2 linked regions of the Massilia litorea genome follow. The protein of the gene in region 1 binds, or shares a complex with, the protein of each later gene. Links are inferred from orthologs where the notes say so. Each region holds a gene or a part of one and is shown in the gene's direction. Other genes may lie near its edges.

What was found. The genes of interacting proteins can lie anywhere in the genome.
Region 2: the proteins of tsaB (region 1) and tsaD are in contact, whole or in part, in a solved structure (PDB 4WQ4), measured with the Escherichia coli proteins. The link is inferred for Massilia litorea from one-to-one orthologs.

The regions. Positions count from the first base shown.
Region 1 is NZ_CP062941.1:4,607,720-4,615,634, reverse strand. The notes cover bases 1,854-4,844. They hold tsaB (tRNA (adenosine(37)-N6)-threonylcarbamoyltransferase complex dimerization subunit type 1 TsaB), read left to right. Parts: upstream 1,854-2,974; coding sequence 2,975-3,715; downstream 3,716-4,844. Other genes in these bases: LPB04_RS20650 (uracil-DNA glycosylase), read left to right, coding at 4,179-4,844; rimI (ribosomal protein S18-alanine N-acetyltransferase), read left to right, coding at 3,712-4,182; LPB04_RS20665 (thioredoxin family protein), read right to left, coding at 2,464-2,895; LPB04_RS20670 (xanthine dehydrogenase family protein molybdopterin-binding subunit), read left to right, coding at 1,854-2,419. Outside these bases: LPB04_RS20675 (EAL domain-containing protein), read left to right, coding at 1-132; more of LPB04_RS20670, read left to right, coding at 92-1,853; more of LPB04_RS20650, read left to right, coding at 4,845-5,111; LPB04_RS20645 (DUF1853 family protein), read left to right, coding at 5,092-6,060; lysophospholipid transporter LplT, read right to left, coding at 6,088-7,350; alr (alanine racemase), read left to right, coding at 7,489-7,915. UniProt on the Escherichia coli protein: Required for the formation of a threonylcarbamoyl group on adenosine at position 37 (t(6)A37) in tRNAs that read codons beginning with adenine.
Region 2 is NZ_CP062941.1:2,106,904-2,109,760, reverse strand. It holds tsaD (tRNA (adenosine(37)-N6)-threonylcarbamoyltransferase complex transferase subunit TsaD), read left to right. Parts: upstream 1-837; coding sequence 838-1,878; downstream 1,879-2,857. Other genes in the region: LPB04_RS09415 (endonuclease/exonuclease/phosphatase family protein), read left to right, coding at 1,977-2,831; LPB04_RS09425 (3-deoxy-7-phosphoheptulonate synthase), read left to right, coding at 1-751.

The DNA.
Region 1 (7,915 bases):
CTGCGCCACGGCTGCACCCGTGCACAGGGTTACCTGTACGGCCGGCCGGTGGCGCCAGGCGTGCTGCTCGAAGAATGGGGAAACGAGAAGAATGAGAGACACGAACACGCCGGACGCGAAACCGGCACCTGACGCGGTACCCGGGCAAACGCGCGGCAAACGCCGCTCGCGGCGCCGCTTCCTGCTCGGCGGGCTGGTGGCCGGCGGCGCGCTGCTGGTGGGCTGGGGCACGCGCCCGCCGCGCCAGCGCCTGCACACGAGCGCACCGCTCCCCGTCGCGAACGGCGCCGTCGCCCTCAACGGCTGGATCGCGGTCAACCCCGACGGTACGGTCTCGGTGGTGGTGCCGCGCAGCGAGATGGGGCAGGGCGTGCACACTGCCCTGCCGATGCTGGTGGCCGAGGAGCTCGACGCCGCGCTCGATTCCGTGCGCATTGCCGCGGCCCCGATCGACAAGATCTTCGGCAACCTGGCCGTCCTGCGCGAGAACCTGCCCTTCCACCCCGACGATCGCGGCAACGTGAAGGATGGCGCCCAGTGGATGCTGGCCAAGGTCGGGCGCGAGCTCGGCATCATGTTCACCGGCGGCTCGACCAGCGTAAAGGACGCCTGGCAGCCGATGCGCGAAGCCGGCGCGGTCGCACGCGCCATGCTCGTGAAAGCGGCATGCGAGGGCTGGAAGTCGAACGCCGCCGACTGCCGCACCCAGAACGGCGTCGTGATCCACAAGGACGGCCGGCGCGCTTCCTACGCCAGCCTGGCCGCGCGCGCCGCTGAAGTCGGTGCCGGCATCGACGCCGGCGACGTGCGCCTGAAGGAGCCGCGCGAATTCCGCCTGATCGGCAAACCGGTGCCGCGCCGCGACACCGCGGGCAAGGTCGACGGCAGCGCGCGCTTCGGCATCGACGCCCGTCCGCCTGGCATGCTGTACGCAGCCGTCAAGATGGCGCCCGTCGTCGGCGCCACCGTCGTTTCCTTCGACGCGGCTGCGGTCAAGGCCATGCCGGGCGTGGTCGGCATCGCCGATGTCTCGGCTTCGCTCGGGCCGTATGCCGGCGCCGGCGCCGGCGTCGCCGTGATCGCCCACAGCTGGTGGCAGGCGAAGACCGCCGCCGCCGCGCTGCCGGTGCAGTGGAACGAAGAAGCGGGAAGGGGGCTGTCGTCGGAATCGATCTTCGCCGGCTTTGCCGCCGCCCTCGACAAGGAATCCGGATTCACCTATTACGAAAGCGGCACCCAGGACGTGGGCGGTGTGGCGAAAACGATCACGGCCGAATACCGCGCGCCCTTTCTCGCCCACGCGACCATGGAGCCGGTGAACTGTACCGCCCAGGTCGCGAACGGCAAGGTCCGCCTGTGGGCCTCGACCCAGGTGCCGAGCATCGCGGTCGACGTTGCGGCCAAGGTGGCCGGCGTCGCGCGGGAAGACGTGACGATCGAGGTGATGCTGCTCGGCGGCGGCTTCGGGCGGCGCCTGGAGGGCGACATGGTGGCGCAGGCGGTGGCCGTGGCGCTGGCGGCGAAGGGCAAACCGGTGCAGCTGATCTGGACCCGCGAAGACGACACTACCCACGACGTCTACCGCCCGGCCGCGCTGGCGCGCTTCAAGGCATCGCTGGACGCGCAAGGCCGCCTGCTGGCCTGGGACAACAAGTCCGCCAGCGGCGCGATCGGCCACCAGTACTTCCCCCGCAATCTTGGCCTGCCCGGGATGGGCCCGGACAAGACGACGGCCGAGGGCGAGTACGACATGCAGTACGAGATCCGCAACCAGCGCATCGCCCACGTGATCGTCGACAGCGCGGTGCCGCTCGGCTACTGGCGTTCGGTCGGCCACTCGCACAATGCCTTCTTCAAGGAGGCGTTCCTCGACGAGGTCGCGCATGCGGCCGGCCAGGACCCGGTCCAGTACCGGCGCACGCTGCTGAAGGATCACCCGCGCCACCTCGCCGTGCTCGACGCGGCCGTGAGCAAGGCCGGCGCCCCGGCCCCAGGCCGCGCCCACGGCGTGGCCGTGCACCAGTCTTTCGGCAGCATCGTGGCCCAGGTGGCCGAGGTCTCGGTCGAGGGGAGCGACATCCGCGTGCACCGCGTCGTCTGCGCGATCGATTGCGGCATCGTGGTGAACCCGAACATCGTGGCCCAGCAGATGGAGTCGGCGGTCGTGTTCGGCCTGTCCGCCGCGCTGGGCGGCGAGATCACGATCAAGGATGGGCGGGTCCAGCAGTCGAACTTCGGCGACTACCCGGTACTGCGCATGGACCGCGCGCCCATCGTGGAAACCGTGATCGTGCCGAGCGCCGAGCCGCCCGAGGGCGTGGGCGAGCCGGGCGTGCCGCCGGTGGCGCCGGCCGTGGCGGCGGCCGTGTTCAAGCTGACGGGCAGGCGCCTGCGCAGCCTGCCGCTGCGCCTGGGGTAAGGCCGGCCGGCCCGACGCTCAATCCACCCTGCGGGTCGCTCGGATCACTGCTGACCTGCCTGGCCCAGCAGCGTTCGCAAATTGCAGTCGCGCTGCCAGTCGCGCCGTTGCTGGCTGGACGCGGCCAGGCGCGCCAGTTCCTCCGGCGCGAGTTCAGCCTGGGCCTGGACCAGGCGTTCGGCGAGGGCGGCGTCCGGCAGCATGGTGCCGAAGAAGGCGACCGTGTCGTCCTTTTGCAGCAGCAGGGTCGGAAAGTTGTCGACGTCGAGGTCGCCGACCACGTCGGCCTGGTCTTCGATGTCGATCCAGACGAAGGTCTTGTCCGGATGGCGGGCGGCGAGGGCTTCGAAGGCGCTGCGGTAGCCGCCGCAGGTGCCGCACCAGGCGGCGCACAGGCAGGCGACGATCCAGCGGCCGCCGCCGAAGGAGGCGGCGAGCTGGTCGCGGTTGCTCGTATCAAGTGTCAGGGAATGCATGAGCGGATTCTACCTCGGGACAGCAATCGGGGCCACGCCGGCCATGGCCGGGGCCGTGCGTGACGGGTTAAAATAGCGCATGCCTATCATCCTTGCCATCGAAACTTCATCCGAACTCGCCTCCTGCGCGCTGCTCATCGGCGACACGCCCGGCAAGACCGCCGGCCGCACTGTCCTGTCGCGCGAGTCCGGCGGCGTGCGTACCCATTCGCAATCCGTGCTGCCGATGGTGCAGGAACTGCTGGCCGAGGCGCAGATTCGCCTGAGCGACGTCGATGCCATCGCCTTCGGCGCCGGGCCCGGCTCGTTCACCGGCGTGCGCACTGCCTGCGGCGTGGCCCAGGGCCTGGCCTTCGGGGCCGAGCTGCCGGTGCTGCCCCTGGTGACGCTCGAGGCGATGGCGGAGGCGTGCCGCGCGAAGAGCGGCGCGCTCGAGGTGCTGGCCGTGCTGGACGCGCGCATGAACGAAGTCTATTGGGCGCAATACCGGTTCGACGGGGCCTGGCAAGTCGTCGTTGCGCCGACCCTGTCCGGCCCCGAGGCGGTGGCGCCGCAGCCCGCCGCGGGCCTTGCCGCCTGCGGCAACGGCTTCTCCGCCTATCCGGACGCGTTTGCCGGTAAAGGCTTCGCGGCCGCGGCCGATGCCGGCGTCAATCCGCATGCGCGCGACCTGGCGGCCATCGGCGCAGCCGCGCTGGCGGCCGGGCAGGGCGTGCCGGCGGCGCAGGCCCAGCCGCTTTACCTGCGCAACAAGGTCGCCTACACCAGCGCCGAGCGCCAGGTGATCAATGCCGCCAAGGCCGAGGGCTCGAAGGCATGATGGACGCGAGCGTAGCGAACCGCCTGAGCCTGGTGCGGATGACGATGGACGACGTCGACGCGGTGCACGCGCTCGAATGCAGCGTGTTCCCCCATCCCTGGAGCCGCGCCAACTTCAGCGATTCCATTCAGGCAGGCTACGACGCCTGGCTGCTGCGCGATGCCGCGGGCGAGCTGGCCGGCTATTTTCTGCTGATGTATGCGCTGGACGAAGCCCATTTGCTCGACGTGGCGGTGGCCGGCGAGCGCCACGGCACCGGACTGGGACGGCACCTGCTCGATACCCTGTGCGCGCGGGCGAAAGAGATGGGCGCCGAATCCGTGCTGCTCGAAGTGCGCCCGTCGAACGAGCGCGCGCTGGCCGTGTACAAGCGCTACGGCTTTGCCGAGATCGGCCGGCGCAAGGGATATTATCCGGCCCATGAGGGCAAGCGCGAGGACGCCATCGTGATGAGGCATGCACTATGAACCCGAGCGAACGCGACGAAGTATTTTTGGCCGAGATGGGCATCACGCCGCTGTGGCGGCTGCGCCGCGAACCTGCGGACGACTCCGCGCCGGTCGAGGCGGAAGCAGCGGCAGCGGTCGCCGCCACGGCGCCGCAGCCGGCAGCGCAATCAGCGCGCGCACCTGCGCCTGCTCCCGGTGTCATCCCGCCGCCCCCGCGCGACCCGGCCTGGGGCGAGATCCCGATGACCTCCGCGCCGCCGCCGCCGGCATGGACCCCGCCCGCTCCCCCGGCGGTCGAGGAAGAGCAGGGCGACAGCCCGGAGGCGATCGCCGCCATGGACTGGGACGAACTGCGCGCCGCGATCGCCCGCTGCACGCGCTGCGGCGACTGCGCCGGCCGCAAGCCGGTGTACGGCGCCGGCGCCCTGCAGGCGCGCTGGCTGGTCGCCGCCGGCGCCACCAGTGCGGCCGATGAAGCGGAGGGCGCGCCACTGGCCGGCGAGGCCGGCAAGCTGCTCGACAACATGCTGTGCGCGGTCGACCTGACGCGCGAGCAGGACGTCTACGTCACCAGCCTGGTGAAATGCCGTCCGCTGTCCGCCAGCGGCGGCGACCGCGCGCCCACCGCCGAGGAAGCGGCGGCCTGCCGTCCCTTCCTCGAGCGCGAACTGGCCCTCACCGGCGCCGGCGTGGTCCTGACCCTGGGCCAGATCGCGGCCAACGGCCTGCTCGGCAAACCGCTGCAGGAGCCGCTGGCCGGCACCCGCGGCACCACCCACGCCTTGGGCAAGGCGGCGCTGGTGGCGACCCTGCATCCGGGCGAGCTGCTGCGCCGCGGCGCCGACAAGGCGCTGGCCTGGGCGGACCTGTGCCGTGCGCGTACCGCGGGCGCGCCGAATGCGCGAGCTTCGAATGCAGAAGGTTTGAATGCAGGACGGGGCCGATAGCTACCAGGCCGCCTTCCACCGCCGCTGGGGGCACCTGCGGCGCGCCCGGGTGCGCGCCCTGGCCTGGCTGCTCGATTCGCCCGACTTGCTCGACGCCGCCGCGCCGCACTGGCAGGGCCGCATCGCCTCCACCGGGCCGGTGACGCCCGAAGTCGAACGCTGGCTGCGCGACCTCGACTTCGATCCGGCCCGCCTCGACGCCGCCCTCGGCCCGCGCGTCTACCGGCGCCTCGGCCTGTATGCCGAAAAGCTGATGGCCTTTTATTTCCAGGAGCAGGGACGCCTGGTCGCCCACGGCCTGCAGATCCGCGCCAACCGCAACGACACGGTCGGCGAGTTCGACTTCCTGCTGGAGAATGGCCCCGACGCCCTCGAACACATCGAGTTCGCCACCAAGTTCTACCTGCTGCAAGGCGAAGCCGGGCAGGAGTTCGACGCCCTGGTCGGGCCCAACCTGGCCGACAGCCTGGGCGCGAAGATGCGCAAGATTTTCGGGCGCCAGCTGGAGCTGGGCACGCACCCCGCGGCCCAGCCGCTGCTGCCGCGCCCCGTGACCTCGGCGCGCGCCCTGGTGAAAGGCTGGCTGTTCTATCCAGCCGGCAGCTGGCCGGCGATGAGCGGCATCACGGCCGGGCACTGCCGCGGCTTCTGGTGCGCGCTGGGCGAACTCGACTCGCTCGGCGCCGACGCCTTCCTGGTCCTGCCCAAGCTGCAATGGCTGGCGCCCTTCCGCGCGGCGCAGGCGGCATGGCTGTTGAACCGCGCCCAGCTGCATGCCGAGCTGGAAGCCCAGTTCGAGACGAATCCCTCGCCGGTGCTGGTGGCGGTGGTGCGCGAAACGCCGGGTCTGGTGGAAGAGATCGAACGTGGCTTCATCGTGCCGAACGACTGGCGTGAGCGCGCGGAGGCGAGAAGCGCCCAGGACGATATGCGCAATATCGTCTGGTAAGCCAGGGGCGCGCGGCGCCCGCCGGCATCAATGCTTGTGCTCGCCGATCAGCGCCAGCGAATCATGCTGCGCCTGGTTGCGCTGATGCCGCTTCATGATCAGCCAGGTAATCCCCGCGATCGACAGCCCGAACATCACGATGATCATGTCCAGGTCGAGGTTCAGGGTGATCATGATCGAGTACAGCGCCAGCATGGTCAGGATCGACAGGTTCTCGTTGAAGTTCTGCACTGCGATCGAGTGGCCCGCGCTCATGAGCACATGGCCGCGGTGCTGCAGCAGGGCGTTCATCGGTACCACGAAAAAGCCCGAGAGGAAGCCGATCAGCGCCAGCAGAGGGTAGGCGACGATTACGTCGCGCACGAACACCATGATCATCACGACCAGGCCCATCAGGATGCCCATCGGGATCACGGTCAAGGATTTCCTCAGCGGGATTACCCTGGCGGCCAGCGCGGCGCCGATCGCCACGCCGATTGCGACCACGCCGATCAGGCTGGTGGCCTTGTCGAGCGGCATGTGCAGCGAGCGCTCGGCCCACTTCAGCACGATGAACTGCAAGGTCGCGCCGGCGCCCCAGAACAGGGTGGTGACGGCCAGCGAGATCTGGCCCAGCTTGTCTTTCCAGAGCGTGGCCGAGCAGTTCGCGAAATCGGCGACCAGTTTCATCGGATTGCGTTCCTGGTGTTCGTAGCGGGCGCCGGTTTCCGGGATGCGCAGGTTGAACAGCGCCGCCGCCAGGTAGATCACGACCACGACGGCCATCGCCGCTTCGCTGGTGGTGTCGATACCGGTGTCGATGAAGGGGATGTCAAAGCTCAGCAGCAGGGCCGAGCCCTTGACGCTGACCAGGGCGCCGCCCATCACGGTGCCGAAGATGATCGACATGACCGTCAGGCCCTCGATCCAGCCGTTGGCGGCCACGAGCTTTTCGGGCGGCAGCAGTTCGGTGAGGATGCCGTATTTCGCCGGCGAATACACGGCTGCCCCGAAGCCGACGACGGCATAGGCAACCAGCGGGTGCACGGCCAGGAACATCAATGCGCAGCCGAAGACCTTGATCAGGTTGGCGATGAACATGACGCGGCCCTTGGGCAGCGAATCGGCGAAGGCGCCGACGAAGGCGGCCAGCAGGACGTAGAACAGGACGAATGAAAGCTTGAGCAGCGGCGTCAGCGAGGCCGGCGCGTGCATCGACACCAGCACGTCAATGGCTACAAGCAGCAGCGCATTGTCTGCCAGCGACGAGAAAAACTGCGCCGCCATGATGGTATAAAAACCACGATTCATTCGAGTGAGTCTGAAAACAAGTGTGGGTTGCTTTATACCATGAAAGAACGGCAAGCCAAAGAAACGGACGGGCAAGAACCCTGCCCATCCAGTAAAATAGAAGCTTTCGCCTAGACGGCTTTTTCACCGAATCTCGCCATGCCACGCCCCCTTTGCGCCACCATCCATCTCGATTCGATGCAGCATAACCTCGCCCGTGCACGCAGCTGCGCGCCGCAAGCCAAGGTCTGGGCCGTGGTCAAGGCGAACGCCTATGGCCATGGCCTCGAGCGCGGCATGAAGGGTTTTGCGACGGCCGACGGCCTGGCGCTGATCGAAACGGAAAACGCGTTGCGCCTGCGCGAACTGGGATGGATCAAGCCGATCCTGCTGCTGGAGGGGATTTTCGACGCGTCCGACGTGCCGCTGCTGGCCGAACACAATATCAACAGCACCGTGCATTGCGTGGAGCAGATCAAGATGCTGGAGTACACCCAGCTCTACCGCCCGATCGATGTGCACCTGAAGATGAACACCGGGATGAACCGGCTCGGTTTCAAGCCCGGCGAATATGCGGCTGCCTATA
Region 2 (2,857 bases), 2.5 Mb from region 1 along the record:
CGGCTGGAAGGGCTATATCAACGATCCGTTCATGGACGACTCTTTCCAGGTCGACGTCGGCATGGAGCGCGCGCGGCAATTCCTGATCGACGTGTGCGAACTGGGCCTGCCCACCGCCACCGAAGCGCTCGATCCGATTTCGCCGCAATACCTGGGCGACCTGATCGCCTGGACCGCCATTGGCGCGCGCACCACCGAATCGCAGACCCACCGCGAGATGTCCTCGGGCCTGTCGACGCCGGTCGGCTTTAAAAACGGCACCGACGGCGATGTGAGCATCGCGATCAATGCGGTGCTGTCCTCGGCCAATCCGCACGCCTTCCTCGGTATCAACGACAAGGGCGCGGTCTCGATCGTGCGTACCCGCGGCAACGCCTACGGCCACGTCGTGCTGCGCGGCGGCGGCGACCGTCCGAACTATGATTCGGTCTCGGTCACGATCGCCGAACAGGCCCTGAAAAAAGCGGGCCTGCCGGCCAACCTGGTGGTCGACTGCTCGCACGCGAACAGTTATAAAAAGCCGGAGCTGCAGCCCTTGGTGATGTCGGACGTGATCCAGCAGATCAAGCACGGCAACCAGTCGCTGGTGGGCGTGATGATCGAATCGAATATCGTGGCCGGCAACCAGCCGATTCCTTCGGACCTGACCCAGCTGAAATATGGCTGCTCGGTGACCGACGGCTGCATCGGTTGGGACGATACGGTGACGATGCTGAAAAATGCACACAAGGAGCTGCTGGCGCGTCCTTGATGCGTGTGCTGTGATCCTGCGGCCGGGCACTGCCCGGCCGTCTGCTTTACAATGCCGTCTTCCGCTCTTCCCTTCCGGCTTTTCCCATGATTGTTCTCGGCGTCGAATCCTCCTGCGATGAAACCGGCCTGGCTCTGTACGATACCGAGCGCGGGCTGCTGTCCCATGCCCTGCATTCGCAGGTCGCCATGCACGAGGAGTACGGCGGCGTGGTGCCGGAACTGGCCTCGCGCGACCACATCCGGCGCGCCCTGCCCCTGCTCGAACAGACCTTGAAAGGCGCCGGCATCGCGAAAGGCGACATCGACGCCATCGCCTACACCCAGGGCCCAGGCCTGGCCGGCGCGCTGCTGGTGGGTTCCTCGGTCGCCTGCAGCCTGGCGCTGGCGCTGGACAAGCCGGTGCTCGGCGTGCACCACCTCGAGGGCCACCTGCTCTCGCCGCTGCTGGCCACCGAGCGCCCCGACTTCCCCTTCATCGCTTTGCTGGTCTCGGGCGGCCACACGCAGCTGATGCGGGTCGACGGCGTGGGCCGCTACACCCTGCTCGGCGAAACCCTGGACGACGCCGCCGGCGAAGCCTTCGACAAATCGGCCAAGCTGCTCGGCCTCGGCTATCCGGGCGGCCCCGCGATTTCGCGCCTGGCCGAATTCGGCGATCCGGCTGCCTACACGCTGCCGCGCCCGATGCTGCATTCGAAGGATTTCAATTTCAGCTTCTCGGGCCTCAAAACGGCCGTGCTGACCGTGGTGAAGAACCACGACGAGAAGGTGATCGCGAATATCTGCGAGCAGGACAAGGCGAACATCGCGCGCGGTTTTGTCGATGCGATCGTCGACGTGCTCACCGCAAAATGCGTGAACGCGCTGCGCCACACGGGTTTGAAGCGCCTCGTGATCGCCGGCGGCGTCGGCGCCAATGCCCAGCTGCGCGCTTCGTTGAACGCCGCGGCCGACAAACGCAAGTTCCGCGTGTTCTATCCGGAGCTCGAGTTCTGCACCGATAACGGCGCGATGATCGCCTTTGCCGGGGCCCTGCGCCTGGAGAGAAATCCCGCGCTGGCGACCCGCGATTACGCCTTCAATGTGCGTCCGCGCTGGCCTTTGGACGAGCTGGAAGCCGCTTAGGATTTCGTGAACTTGCAACGCTGACAACGATCCTACCGTGTGACCGCCCTGCCCCGAACGATGGCAAACTCGGGCGGTCCAGTTTTGGGAGGTCCTACATGCGCGTTGTAAGTTGGAACATTCACTGGGGTTGTGGGAAAGACGGGCGCATCCGTATCCACGCGATCATCGATGTGCTGCGCAAGCTCAATCCGGACATCATCTGCCTCCAGGAAGTCGCCGCCAACCACCCTGAACTCGAGGGCAGCGCCACCGCCAACCAGTTCAAGCAGCTGGCGGGCGCCTTCGGTGGCTTCCACGCGATCGAGCACGCTCCCAGTGAAATCTACCGCAACAACGTCCCCCGCCTGTTCGGCAACCTGATCCTCTCGAAATACCGCATCACCCAGGCCCAGCGCCACATGCTGCCCTGGCCGGTCGACCCGGAAGGCGCACCCGGCATGCCGCGCGGCGCGATCGAGGTCGTGCTCGATACGCCCGGCGCCAGGCTGCGCCTGGTGACTACCCACCTCGAATACCATTCGCCGCTCCAAAGGATGGCGCAGATACGGCGCCTGCGCGAACTGCATGCGGAAGCGAGCGCACGCGCCCGCATCTTCGCCGCGCATCCGGAGATGGACGCGCCGTACCAGCTGGGCGAGCGCCCGGCCTCGGCCATCTACTGCGGCGACTTCAACATGGCGCCGGGCGACGCCGCCTACCAGGCCCTGCTCGCGCCGCATGCGGAGGGCGCGCCGCTGCTGCTCGACGCCTGGGCCGCCCGCCATCCCGGCCATGCGCGCGCGCCGACCGCCGGCCTGCACGGTTATCCGTGGCCGGAGAAGCCGGATTGCTACGATTATTTTTTTGTCACCGAAGATCTCGCGCGGCGCGTGGCCAGCGTGGAGGTGCAGTCGGAGACGGCGGCGTCGGATCATCAGCCAGTGGTGCTGGAGCTGGTTCCGGGGGCCTGATTATCCGGCGACGTGCACCCACCGGG